3 linked regions of the Thermochromatium tepidum ATCC 43061 genome follow. The protein of the gene in region 1 interacts with the protein of each later gene in a pairwise test. Links are inferred from orthologs where the notes say so. Each region holds a gene or a part of one and is shown in the gene's direction. Other genes may lie near its edges.

Region 1 (3,616 bases):
CACCCGGCAACCCGCACCTTCCAGGCCTTGCGCATCCAGGTCAATGGCGAGCTGGAGGCACTGCGTCGCTGTCTCGATCAGGTCTGCGATCGACTGGCGGTCGGGGGCCGGTTGGCGGTCATCAGCTTCCATTCGCTCGAGGACCGCCTGGTTAAACACTTCATCCGGCGCGAATCCAAGGGGCCGGGGTTGCCCAAGGGTGTCCCGGCACGGGCCCTCGAGGTTCGGGGTCGTCTGCGTCCCATCGGCAAGGCGATGCGACCCTCCGCTGCCGAAGAGACGCAGAACCCGAGGGCGCGCAGTGCCATCCTACGTGTGGCGGAGCGTCTGCCATGACGCGCGCCCGTCTCTTCACTGCGGCTGGGCTCATGCTCGCCGTCATCCTGACGGCGATCGCCGTCGTTTACACCAAATATCTGACACGCCTCCATTTCGTCCAATTGCAGGATCTGCGCGCCCAGCGCGATGCGATCGATGTCGAATGGAACCGTCTGCGTCTCGAGGAGGCCGCACTCTCGACCCATGGGCTCGTCGAGCGCAAGGCCCGTCATGAGCTCGGCATGTTTGCGCCCCGGGCCGGCGATGTACTCTTGATCGAGGAGCGCGTCCATGCCCAACCCTAGTCGTCGCGTTCGCAAGCCCCTGCCGCCGCTGAAACCGCGCCGTGCGCCCAATACGGCGCTGCGCCGCCGACTGCTGCTGTCGGCGCTGGCGCTGGCCTTCATCATGCTGACGTCCGGGGTCTTCTATCGCCAGGTGATCCAAACTGAGTTTCTGCAACGTGAAGGCGAGGCGCGCTATCTGCGCGACGCCGTCATTCCGGCCCGCCGCGGCATGATCAAGGACCGCAACGGTGAGCCGCTGGCCGTGAGCACGCCGGTAGAGACACTGTGGGGCGAGCCGCGCAAGCTGGTCGACCAGCTCGACAAGCTTGCCGTGATCGCCCGGGCCCTCGATATGGACGCGGCCTTTTTGCGCGATCGCATCGAGTCTAACTGCGACAAGGGTTTCCTCTATATCAAGCGTCGTATGACCCTTGATGAGGCGCGGGCGGTGCGTGCGGCGATCGCCGAACACAAGATCGAGGGACTCGACTTCGAAACCGAATATCGTCGCTTCTACCCGGGCGCCGAGGTCTTCGCCCATGTCATCGGCTTCACCGACATCGAGGATCGCGGACAGGAGGGGCTCGAGTTGGCCTATGACCGGGTGCTCAAGGCCGAACCGGGTCTGCAGCGCGTCATCCGTGATGGGCGTCGCCGTACCGTGCAGCAGGTCGAGCAGATCCGCCCACCGCGTCCAGGGCAGGATCTGGTCCTGAGCCTGGATCGGCGCCTCCAGTATTTGGCTTATCGTGAACTCAAGGCAGCCGTGTCCGAGCACAAGGCCAAGGGCGGAAGCCTAGTGGTGCTGGACGTGGCCACGGGCGAGGTGCTGGCGATGGTCAATCAGCCCAGCTTCAACCCCAACAGCGATCGCACCGGGAGCAGCGAGCGCCGGCGCAATCGCGCGCTCACGGACGTCATGGAGCCGGGTTCGACGCTCAAGCCGTTCGTGGTCGCCGCCGCGCTCGAACGCGGGGTCATCACGCCAGCGAGCCGTTTTTCGACCGCGCCCTATAGCATCGGGAGCAATGTCGTGCGCGACGTGCACAATTATGGCACGCTCGATGTCACCGGCATCATCACCAAGTCGAGCAACGTCGGCGCGGTGAAGATTGCACAGAAGATGAGCTATGAGGATCTGTGGCGCCTCTACGATCGGCTCGGATTCGGCCATCCGACGGGGGTCGGCTTTCCGGGCGAAAGTCGCGGACTGCTCAGGCACTACTCGACCTGGCGGCCCTTCGAGCATGCCACGCACGCCTTTGGCTATGGTCTCTCGGTCACGCCAATGCAACTGGCGCAGGCCTATCTCGTCTTGGCCGCCGATGGGGTGAAGCGCCCGGTGACCCTCTTCAAGCGCAATCCGCTCATCCAAACCGCCTCGACACCCGAGGGTGTGCGTCTGTTGAGCCAGGATACAACCCGCCGCTTGCGCGCCATGATGGAGACCGTGGTCTCCGAGCAGGGCACGGCCAAGCAGGCGATGATCGCCGGCTATCGTGCCGCCGGCAAGACCGGGACGGCCAAGAAGTCGGCGGGCAGGGCCGGCTATGCGGACAATCGTTATCAATCTGTCTTCGCCGGGATCGTCCCCGCGCGTCAGCCACGTTTCGTCATGGTGGTCATGATCGATGAGCCGAGTGCCGGTGCCTATTATGGCGGCGTGGTCGCTGCACCCATCTTCCAACGGGTGATGGAGGGGGCGCTGCGGCTGTTCAATGTCCCACCCGACGATCCCGAGCCGTCGATGATGCTCGCGCAACACATCCAGGGAGCAGTGCCATGAGGAAGTGCCATGAGGAGAGGACTGACGCTCGCTATGGGCTTGGAATCCAACGGGATGGAGGGTCGGGGCTGATGTGGACACTGGCTAGAGCCGTCGACTGTGTAGGCGGCGTGCTGCATGGCACCGATGTCGCCTTCTCGGGGGTCGGGACCGACTCGCGTGCCGATTGCAACGGACAACTCTTCGTCGCCCTGCGCGGTGAACGCTTCGATGGGCACGACTATGTTGCCGCAGCCCAGGCCGCCGGGGCCGTGGCCGCTATGGTCGACCGCCCGTTGGCGCTCGATCTGCCGCAGTGGGTGGTCGATGACACCCGGCTCGGTCTGAGGCGGCTGGCCTCTGCCTGGCGTGACCGGTTCCCGGGGCGGGTGGTCGCTATCACCGGCAGCAACGGCAAGACCACGGTCAAGGAGATGGTTGCGGCGATCCTGGCTCAGGTCGGACGGGTACGGGCCACCCAGGGCAACCTCAACAATGACATCGGGATGCCTTTGACGCTGCTTGGCGCGCGCGACGAGGATTTTCTGGTGCTGGAGATGGGGGCCAATCACCATGGCGAGATCGGCTATATGACCGAGATCGCGCGTCCCGAGGTGGCACTGATCACCAATGCCGGGCGCGCGCATCTGGAGGGCTTCGGCAGCGTCGAGGGCGTGGCGCGCGCCAAGGGCGAGATCGCACGCGGTTTGCCAGAGCAGGGCGTCTTCATCGTCAGTGGCGACTCGCCCTATCTCGGGCTGTGGCGCGAACTCGCCAATGGGCGGCGGATGCTGACCTTCGCCCTGGATGGCCCAGCCGATCTGAGCGCGCCCACCGAATCGATCCGGGTCGCCTGGGGCGCTGAGGGCTTTCGGACCTCCTTCGTGGCGCGCGTGGCCGGCGAAGACTGGCCGCTTACCTTGGCCCTGGCCGGCGCGCACAATGTCCGCAATGCCCTGGCGGCGACGGCGGTCGCCCTGGCGCTGGGTCTCGACCGCACGGCCATCGCCGCTGGTCTGGCGACCCTGACACCGGTCAAGGGTCGGCTCTATCCCAGGCCCTGTCGTGGAGTGGGGGTCATCGACGACAGCTACAACGCGAACCCCGATTCGATCGCCGCCGCCATCGCCGTGCTGGCCAGACTTGCGGGGCGGCGCTGGCTGATCCTCGGCGACCTGGGCGAGCTGGGAGAGGCGGCGGCGCATCTACACGCCGAGGTCGGGGAACGGGCGCGTGCGGCCGGACT
Region 2 (4,105 bases), 1.1 Mb from region 1 along the record:
ATGATCGCACGTGCCCTGGTCCATGAGCCCCGTCTCCTGATCCTCGACGAGCCGACCGCCGGGGTTGACCTCGAGATCCGTCGCTCGATGTGGTCCTTCCTGCGCGACCTCAATGCCCAGGGGACGACCATCATCCTCACCACTCATTATCTGGAAGAGGCCGAGAGCCTCTGTCGCAATATCGCCATCATCGACGGTGGTCGGATCGCCGAACGCACCAGCCTGGCGGTGCTGCTCAACCGGCTCCACACCGAGACCTTCGTGCTCAACCTCAAGGGGCGGGTGTCAGAGTTGCCGGAGCTGGGTGGCTTTGTGCTCCAGGCGTTGGACGACTGTACCCTGGAAGTAGAGATGAGTCGCGAGCATACCATCAACAGACTCTTCGAGGCGCTGTCACGCAACGGCATCGAGGTCATCAGCCTGCGCAACAAGCAAAACCGGCTCGAACGGCTATTCCTGGAGCTGGTCGACCGGCGCGGCTTGGAGGTCGAGGGATGAGGAGTCGGTTGGACGATTGGCGCCGTTATCGGGTGACCTTTCAGACGATCCTGGGCAAGGAGGTACTGCGCTTCTCGCGCATCTGGGTGCAGACGATCTTGCCCTCGGTCATCACCACCACGCTCTATTTCGTCATCTTCGGGCGTCTGATCGGCGAGCGTATCGGCACCGTGGACGGGTTCGCCTATCTGGACTTCATCGTCCCCGGACTGGTGCTCATGGCCGTGATCACCAATTCCTATTCCAACGTGGTGTCGTCGTTTTATAGCAGCAAGTTCTCGCGCTACATCGAGGAGCTCCTGGTCTCGCCCGCGCCCAACTGGGTGATCCTGGCCGGTTATATCGCCGGGGGTGTGGCGCGTGGTCTAACGGTTGGCGCGTCTGTGATGCTGGTGGCGCTCTTCTTCACCGAGATCCACCTTCATGATCCGCTCCTGACCGTTCTGATCTGTCTCCTGACCGCGACGCTGTTCTCGCTCGGTGGCTTCATCAACGCTATCTATGCCAATAGCTTCGACGACATCTCGATCGTACCGACCTTTGTGCTGACGCCCCTGACCTATCTAGGCGGGGTGTTTTATTCGATCGATCTGTTGCCCGAGTTCTGGCAACGCGTCTCTCTGGCCAATCCGGTGCTCTACATGGTCAATGCCTTCCGCCACGGCCTGCTTGGGGTCAGCGATATCCCGCTCGGGTTGGCGTTCGGCATGATCCTGGTGTTCATCGTGATGCTAACGGCCTATAGTTTGAGCCTGCTGCGCCGGGGCGTGGGTATCAAGACCTGAGGGATTCCGTCGATCCCGGCCTCCGATGTGTCATAATTCGAGACCAAACCTCCATTGACGGATACGCGAACGCTCGTTTTCGTGATCCGAACCCGCTCGTGCAGGTCAATCATCCGTGACATCCAATCGTCGCTCCGGCGCGCGCGGCCGGAGACGCTCACCCAAACGCCGTGGCCTGTGGCTTGGGCATGTACTCGCCGGCTGGTCGCTGGTCCTGATGCTCGGGGCGACCCTGGCCGTGGTCCTCTATGGCATCCATCTCGATCGTGTGGTACGCAGCAAGTTCGAGGGGCAGCGCTGGGCCTTGCCCGCGCGCGTCTGGGCTCGTCCGCTCGAGCTCTACGCCGGGCGGCGTCTGAGTCCTGATCAGTTTGAGTCCGAACTCGAGCGCCTGAACTATCGCGCCGTCGAGTCGCCGCGCAATCCGGGCCAGTATCAGCGTCTGGGCGATCGCTTCGAGGTCTGGACGCGCCCCTTCCGCTTCTGGGACGGTGTCGAGCCAGAGCATCACCTGAACATCACCTTCGCCGATGGTCAGGTCGAGACCCTAACCGACGCCGATGGCGGTGCTGATCCGGCCTTGGTGCGGTTGGACGCCATGCTGATCGCCAGCATCTATCCGACCCACAATGAGGACAGGGTCCTGGTGCGCCGTCAGGACCTGCCCGAGCTTTTGGTCAAGACACTGATGGCGGTCGAGGATCGCAACTTCCAACGTCACCCTGGCGTCGATCCCAAGGGCATCCTGCGCGCTGTGGTGAGCAACCTTCAAGCCGGTGCCGTGGTCGAGGGTGCCAGTACCCTGACCCAACAGCTGGTCAAGAATTTCTATCTCACCGCCGATCGCACACTCGAGCGCAAGATCAAGGAAGCCTACATGGCCGTCTTGCTGGAGCTGCACTACAGCAAGGACGAGATCCTCGAGGCCTATGCCAACGAGATCTATCTGGGCCAGGATGGCAGCCGTGCCATCCACGGCTTCGGATTGGCCAGTCAATTCTTCTTCAATCTGCCGCTCGATGAACTCGATGCGCCCAAGGTCGCCCTCCTGGTGGGGCTGATCCAGGCGCCCTCCAGTCTGGATCCACGCCGCAACCCGGAGGCCGCCAAGGCGCGCCGCGATCTGGTCCTCGATCTCATGGTGCGTGACGCCGTCATCAGTCCAGACGAGGCAGAACGGGCCAAACGTGCGCCGCTCGGGATCCAGGACGGCGGCGGGCGTCCAGCCGGGCACTATCCCGACTTCATCTCGCTGGTGCGTCGCCAGCTCCAGCGCGACTATCGCGACGAGGATCTGCGTTCCGAGGGGCTGAATATCTTCACCACACTCGATCCTGTGGTACAGGCCGCCGTCGAGCGTTCGCTGTCTAAGAAACTGGACGAGCTGGAGAGGCAGCATCGGATGAAGGCCGGAAGCCTGGAGGCGGCCGCCGTCGTGACCTCGGTCGCGCAGGGGGAGGTGTTGGCCATCGCTGGCGGGCGCGAGCCGGGCTATGCCGGTTTCAACCGCGCGCTCGACTCGGTGCGTTCGATCGGTTCGCTGGTCAAGCCGCCGATCTATCTGACGGCCCTGTCGCAACCGGAGCGCTACACCCTCACCACCAGTCTTTCAGACACCCCCGTCAGCCTGTTCGACGGCAACAAGCGCTGGGAGCCTAAGAACTATGATCGCAGGGTCAACGGCTCGGTACAGCTGCACAGCGCGCTGGCCCGCTCGCTGAACCTAGCCACGGTCAACCTGGGTCTGAGCATCGGTGTCAAAAATGTCGTAGATACACTCTACAAGATGGGCGCACAGCGTCGTATCCGGGTCGTGCCTGCGGTGCTGCTGGGCGCAGTGTCCATGTCGCCCCTGGAGGTGGCTCAGATCTATCAGACCATCGCCGCCGGCGGCTATCGCGCCCCCTTGCGCGCGATCCGCGAGGTGGTCGACGCCCAGGGCCGTCCACTCAACCGCTATCCGCTCGCCATCGAGGCCGTGGTCGATCCCAGGGCCGCCTATCTCACGACCTGGGCCATGCAGCGGGTGGTCACGCATGGGACGGCCAAGTGGCTTGGCGATCAGTTGCCCAAGGGGATGACCATGGCCGGCAAGACAGGCACCACCGACGAGAAGCGCGACAGTTGGTTTGCCGGTTTTTCAGGCGACAAGGTGGCTGTGGTCTGGGTCGGTCGCGACGACTACAAGCCGATGGGGCTGACGGGCGGGGCCGGGGCGCTCCGGGTATGGGGCGACTTCATGCTGGCGCTCGACAACGAGCCCTTGCCCGAGACCCCGCCCGAGGGTGTGGTGCTGGTCGATGCCTGCGGGCACAAGAATGTGCCCTATATCGGCAACAGCGCCAAGGGGGCGGCCAGATGCGGCGGCGGTCAGGGTTCGGAGGCGCGCGGCGCCTCGTCCGCGGGCGACGAGCGGACGACGGCGCGCGACGAATCCGTGGCGACTGAAGCGCCGGTCCGACCACCGGAACCGCCGCCCAAACCCAAACGCACAGAAAACCATTTCATGAGCGACTTTTTCGACCGCTAATCTCCACATAAAGAGAGTTCGAGGCGACTGATTCATGAAACCCTTGCATCGATTTCTGCTCGTCTCCTTGCTGGTCTCAATCGGCCTGGGCGCGTGCTCCATGGGGCCGCGCGAGGGGCCACCGGCCACTATTGTTCAGGTGACGCCGCGTGCGGATCAGACCGTCCGTCCGCTCCAGTCGCCCCCCAAACCGCCGCGAGTACCCGAGGATACGACTCCCCCGGTCAAGCGTACCACTCAGGTCTATGCCTACCAGGATCCGAGCACGGCGCCTGAACCGGTCACGCCGCCG
Region 3 (4,069 bases), 610 kb from region 1 along the record:
GCGGTCGTTCCGAACGCGCCGACATGCACCCTCCGGGTTCGCTCGACTCCAGTCAGACCGAGGCCGTTAACCAGTTCGACCAGCTCGGACTCCAGCCCGGCGATGAGCGCGCGTCCGAGACGCGCAAGGGGCAGATGCCTGCGCTCGACGGACTCAGACTCATGGGCGGACCCGGCATGGCGATCATGGAACAGCGGCTCCAGCAGATCCAGGGTGATCCCAGCCTATTGATGCGTAATCAGTTCCGAATCGAGGAGATGCGCCAGCTGCCCGGAACGACCAGCCAATGGCGGGAGACGCGCCCATGGTGATCCCGACCGAGACGTCCAGGCGCATGGTGCTTCCGGCCGTCGCGGCCCTGATCGCCGCAAGCGGCCCGATCGCTGCCCAGCCCTACGCTGGTCAACCCTATCCGGGGCCTTCGCGACCACCGTATTACGCCCCGTTCTATAACGGCCAGCCCTACTACGGTCAGCCGCCGCTGCCGACACCGACCCAACCACAGCCCCCGGCTTGGCCGACGCCCGATCAGCCGCCGCTGCCGAGCCGAAGCCCCGCGCCCGCTCAGCCGCAACCGCCTCAGACTCAGCCCTGGCCGGTTCAACCTTCACCCCAGTCGGCGCCACCGCCGCTGTCGTCTCAACCCGGCACGTCTCAATACCGCCCCATCCCGCCGAGCCATGCCCAGGGCGTGCCACCCAGCTATCCACCGCTGTCGTCTACCCCGGGACATTGGCCGGCTCAATCACCCCAAGGCTATCCCTCGGGTTACGCGCCCGGTTCGGCGCAACCGACCGCCGCCCGCGCCCCGACGCTCGAATGGTCGTTGGAATTCGCCGACCCCTATCTGCAACAGCCGACCCTCCTCCAGCTCGCGGTCGTCAGTCGCGACAACCCAAGCAGCATCAATCTAGAACTGCCGAACACGAGTGACGCCCTGATCAAGACCCTCAAGGGGCCGAGCACCGAGACCCGCTCCCATCAGGGTCAGCAGGAGATCCTCAATCGCTTCGTGCTCACGGTGGTTCCGCTGCGCACCGGCGACCTGGAACTGCCGCCACTCAAGGTCACGGTGATTCTGGCCGGCCTGGGATTCAGCCAGCGCTACGAACTGAGCACCGAGCGCCCCATTCGTTTGCAGGTGCGCCCCCCCATGACCTCGGTACGCCCCTGGCTGCCGCTCAAGTCGCTGACACTCAAATCCAGCCTCGATCGCGAAGGCCCGCTGGAACCGGGGCAACCCGTGACCCTGGCGCTGGAGATCGCGGCCGTCGGCGGCATTGCCGTCCAGCTCCCGAGCCTGGAGAATCAGTTGACAGGTCCAAACCTGCGGGTCTATCGCGAACAGACACTCACCACGACCGAGCTCTCCCCGGACGGACGCGAACTGCTCGCCACCCGCACCGAGTACTACACCCTGGTACCACAGACCGGCGGGCGCATCACCCTGCCTGAGATGAGTCTTGCCTGGTGGAACGTCGACCTGGGCCAGCGCGAGGTCGCGCGTCTGCCGCTCAAGACGCTGGATGTGCGTGGCGGTGGACCCTTCGGCCTCTCGGCGGCGACCCTGGCCGCCTCGCCCTGGGCCAGGCTCTGGATCCCGATCACCGGCATCCTGCTGCTGATCGGCGGCTACTGGTTGGGGGTCTTCTATCGCGGACGGGTGCTGGATCTGGGGCGCGACCTGTTGCGCTTGACCGGACGCGGCCTGAGTGCCGGCTATCGACTGACGGCGACCTGGATCGGACCGCGTCTGCGTCCGCTGGCGCCCTCGACCCTGTTTACGCGGGGGCGCGAGCGGCTGTGGCGGGCGCTTCCGTCCGGCTGGCATGTCATCGCTCGGGTACGCCATGCCAATCACGCCGTCCGACCGGACGACTGGTATCCGCGCTTTGCCGCTGCTCAGCACGGTGTGGATGTGCTCAGGGGCACAGGCAACCAGCCCGGCGTCATCGCGTATATCCAAGCCCATCGGCCGGGTGTCGATCCGGTGCAACTTGCGCGCCTCTTGAGCCAACTGGACGCCGCCGTCTATGGCGGCGCGCCGCTCGACTTCTCACGCTGGAAACGCGCCTTTCTGCGTCAGGTGCGTCTTGGCCCGGGTGTCGGGCGGTCTGCGTCGGGGCGGATCCGCTGGGCGGGCTTGCCGGTGCTCAATCCGCGCCCGGCCTGAGCAGGTGTCTTGGTCTATCGCATGAGGCGCATGGCGACCCGGCTGATGCCTCTCGGTCGATCAGTCTGGCGCTGGAGCCGACGTCTGGTGACAGGGTTCGTCTTGATAAGCCTGGCGCTGGTGCTCAGTCTGCGCTGGATCGATCCGCCCGTCTCGGCCTTCATGCTGCGTCATGCGCTCAATGTATGGCGTCTGGATCAGACCCCGCCCTACTATCGGCAGATCTGGATCGATTGGACACACATCCCCGCCAGTATCAAGCTCGCGGCCATCGCCGGCGAGGATCAGCGCTTTCCGAATCACCTCGGGTTCGACCTGATCGAGATCCGACACGCTATCCGCGCCTATCTTAAGGGCGGGCGGTTGCGCGGGGCCAGCACCATCAGCCAGCAGACGGCCAAGAACCTCTTTCTCTGGCCCGGCTCGGGCTGGGAACGCAAACTGGTCGAGGGCTGGTTCACGCTCCTGATCGAGATCCTGTGGCCAAAGGAGCGCATCCTCGAGGTCTATCTCAACATCGCCCAGTTCAGCCCCGGGACCTATGGCATCGAGGCGAGCAGTCAACGTTATTTCGGCTGCTCAGTCGGCGAGCTGACACGCCAACAGGCGGCGCTCCTCATCGGCGTACTGCCTGCCCCCGGCAGCCATCGGCTCGATCACCCATCCGGACAGCTCCAGCGCCGGGCCGAGTGGATTCTCGATCAGAGCCGGCGACTTGGCGGCGAAGCCTATCTGCGGCGGCTTTAGCATTCGGCACGGGGGTTGCCGCCGAATGGCCTGGCAGACTCCAAGCGCAAGCGCTGCGAACTCATGACTTACAATAGCGTTCGACCAGGGCCTGGTGATACGTGAGCTTGCTTTGGTTGTAATCCCTCTGGTCGCGGTTACGATAGCTGCTTCTCACCTTCCGGCGCCATTTGGCGACCTCGCCCCGATGGCGGGCACATTTGACTGGGTCAAAGTCGGTGTTGTGATCCGGCTTGGCAGCGGCCTTGAGCGCCCTGGCCTGCGCCTCGGCCTCGCGTCGCGCCTGGAGATGCGCCCATTCGCGGGCCTCACGCTCGGCGCGCAGATGCTCGGCCTGGGCCACGACCGAATAGTCCACCTTGGATGGGGTGCGCTCGCTTCCGTCCGGTCCGCGGATGTCGACCGGGATGCGCTCAGGCTCGGTCTGAGCGACACAGGCTGTCTGCTGATAGCTGAGGCTCCCGTCGGGCTGGCGGCATTTGTAGATCTGGGCCGAGACTGGAACGGTGGTCAGCATCAGCCAGAGGCCAAGGAGCCGTGCCGGATAGGCAGGTTGGGTAGAGATCGCTGTCATGATAGGCCTCCTTTATGTGTCCAAGTCGTGACCGTCCAATCAAGCCGCTTCGGTAAGACGGCCTCTGAAGACGTCGAGACAGACCCTCGATCAAAAACGAAAACTACTCCATCGTGCGTGATCGATATGGCGCGGTCAGTCGCCGCGTCGCTTGGCGACCGCCTCGGCCAGCTCGTGCAGCATGGGTTCGGTGTCGTCCCAGCCGACGCAGGCATCTGTGATGCTCTGGCCATAGACGAGTTCGTCACGTGGCGCGGGGTTCTGATTACCGGCGACCAGATGGCTCTCGATCATCACCCCCATGATGCGCCGGTCGCCGCGCGCGATCTGGCCAGAGACGTCCTGACAGATCAGGATCTGTTTTTCGGGACGCTTGCCGCTGTTGGCGTGGCTGAAGTCGATCATGATCTTGGGGATGAGCCCCGAGGCCGAGATCTGCTCGGCGGCGATGTTGACGCTCTCGGTGTCATAGTTCGGGCGCTGACCGCCGCGCAGGATGATGTGTGTATCCACGTTGCCTGTGGTGCTGAAGATGGCCGACCTCCCTTCCTTGGTGACGGACATAAAGACATGGG

Evidence for each region. The genes of interacting proteins can lie anywhere in the genome.
Region 2: the proteins of E6P07_RS01945 (region 1) and mrcB interact in binary tests that used the Escherichia coli proteins (3 or more experiments, as listed by UniProt). The link is inferred for Thermochromatium tepidum ATCC 43061 from one-to-one orthologs.
Region 3: the proteins of E6P07_RS01945 (region 1) and mtgA interact in binary tests that used the Escherichia coli proteins (3 or more experiments, as listed by UniProt). The link is inferred for Thermochromatium tepidum ATCC 43061 from one-to-one orthologs.

What each region holds. Positions count from the first base shown.
Region 1 is NZ_CP039268.1:404,643-408,258, forward strand. Bases 1-3,000 are described here. They hold E6P07_RS01945 (peptidoglycan D,D-transpeptidase FtsI family protein), read left to right. Parts: upstream 1-609; coding sequence 610-2,391; downstream 2,392-3,000. Other genes in these bases: rsmH (16S rRNA (cytosine(1402)-N(4))-methyltransferase RsmH), read left to right, coding at 1-336; ftsL (cell division protein FtsL), read left to right, coding at 333-623; E6P07_RS01950 (UDP-N-acetylmuramoyl-tripeptide--D-alanyl-D-alanine ligase), read left to right, coding at 2,463-3,000. Also shown: more of E6P07_RS01950, read left to right, coding at 3,001-3,616. UniProt on the Escherichia coli protein: Essential cell division protein that catalyzes cross-linking of the peptidoglycan cell wall at the division septum. Required for localization of FtsN.
Region 2 is NZ_CP039268.1:1,517,024-1,521,128, reverse strand. The notes cover bases 1,094-4,105. They hold mrcB (penicillin-binding protein 1B), read left to right. Parts: upstream 1,094-1,398; coding sequence 1,399-3,813; downstream 3,814-4,105. Other genes in these bases: E6P07_RS06910 (tetratricopeptide repeat protein), read left to right, coding at 3,848-4,105; E6P07_RS06920 (ABC transporter permease), read left to right, coding at 1,094-1,283. In the rest of the region: E6P07_RS06925 (ABC transporter ATP-binding protein), read left to right, coding at 1-498; more of E6P07_RS06920, read left to right, coding at 495-1,093. UniProt on the Escherichia coli protein: Cell wall formation. Synthesis of cross-linked peptidoglycan from the lipid intermediates.
Region 3 is NZ_CP039268.1:1,012,929-1,016,997, reverse strand. The notes cover bases 1,094-4,069. They hold mtgA (monofunctional biosynthetic peptidoglycan transglycosylase), read left to right. Parts: upstream 1,094-2,218; coding sequence 2,219-2,920; downstream 2,921-4,069. Other genes in these bases: E6P07_RS04715 (3-deoxy-7-phosphoheptulonate synthase), read right to left, coding at 3,630-4,069; E6P07_RS04720 (DUF4124 domain-containing protein), read right to left, coding at 2,982-3,494; E6P07_RS04730 (BatD family protein), read left to right, coding at 1,094-2,173. Also shown: E6P07_RS04735 (tetratricopeptide repeat protein), read left to right, coding at 1-311; more of E6P07_RS04730, read left to right, coding at 305-1,093. UniProt on the Escherichia coli protein: Peptidoglycan polymerase that catalyzes glycan chain elongation from lipid-linked precursors. May play a role in peptidoglycan assembly during cell division in collaboration with other cell division proteins.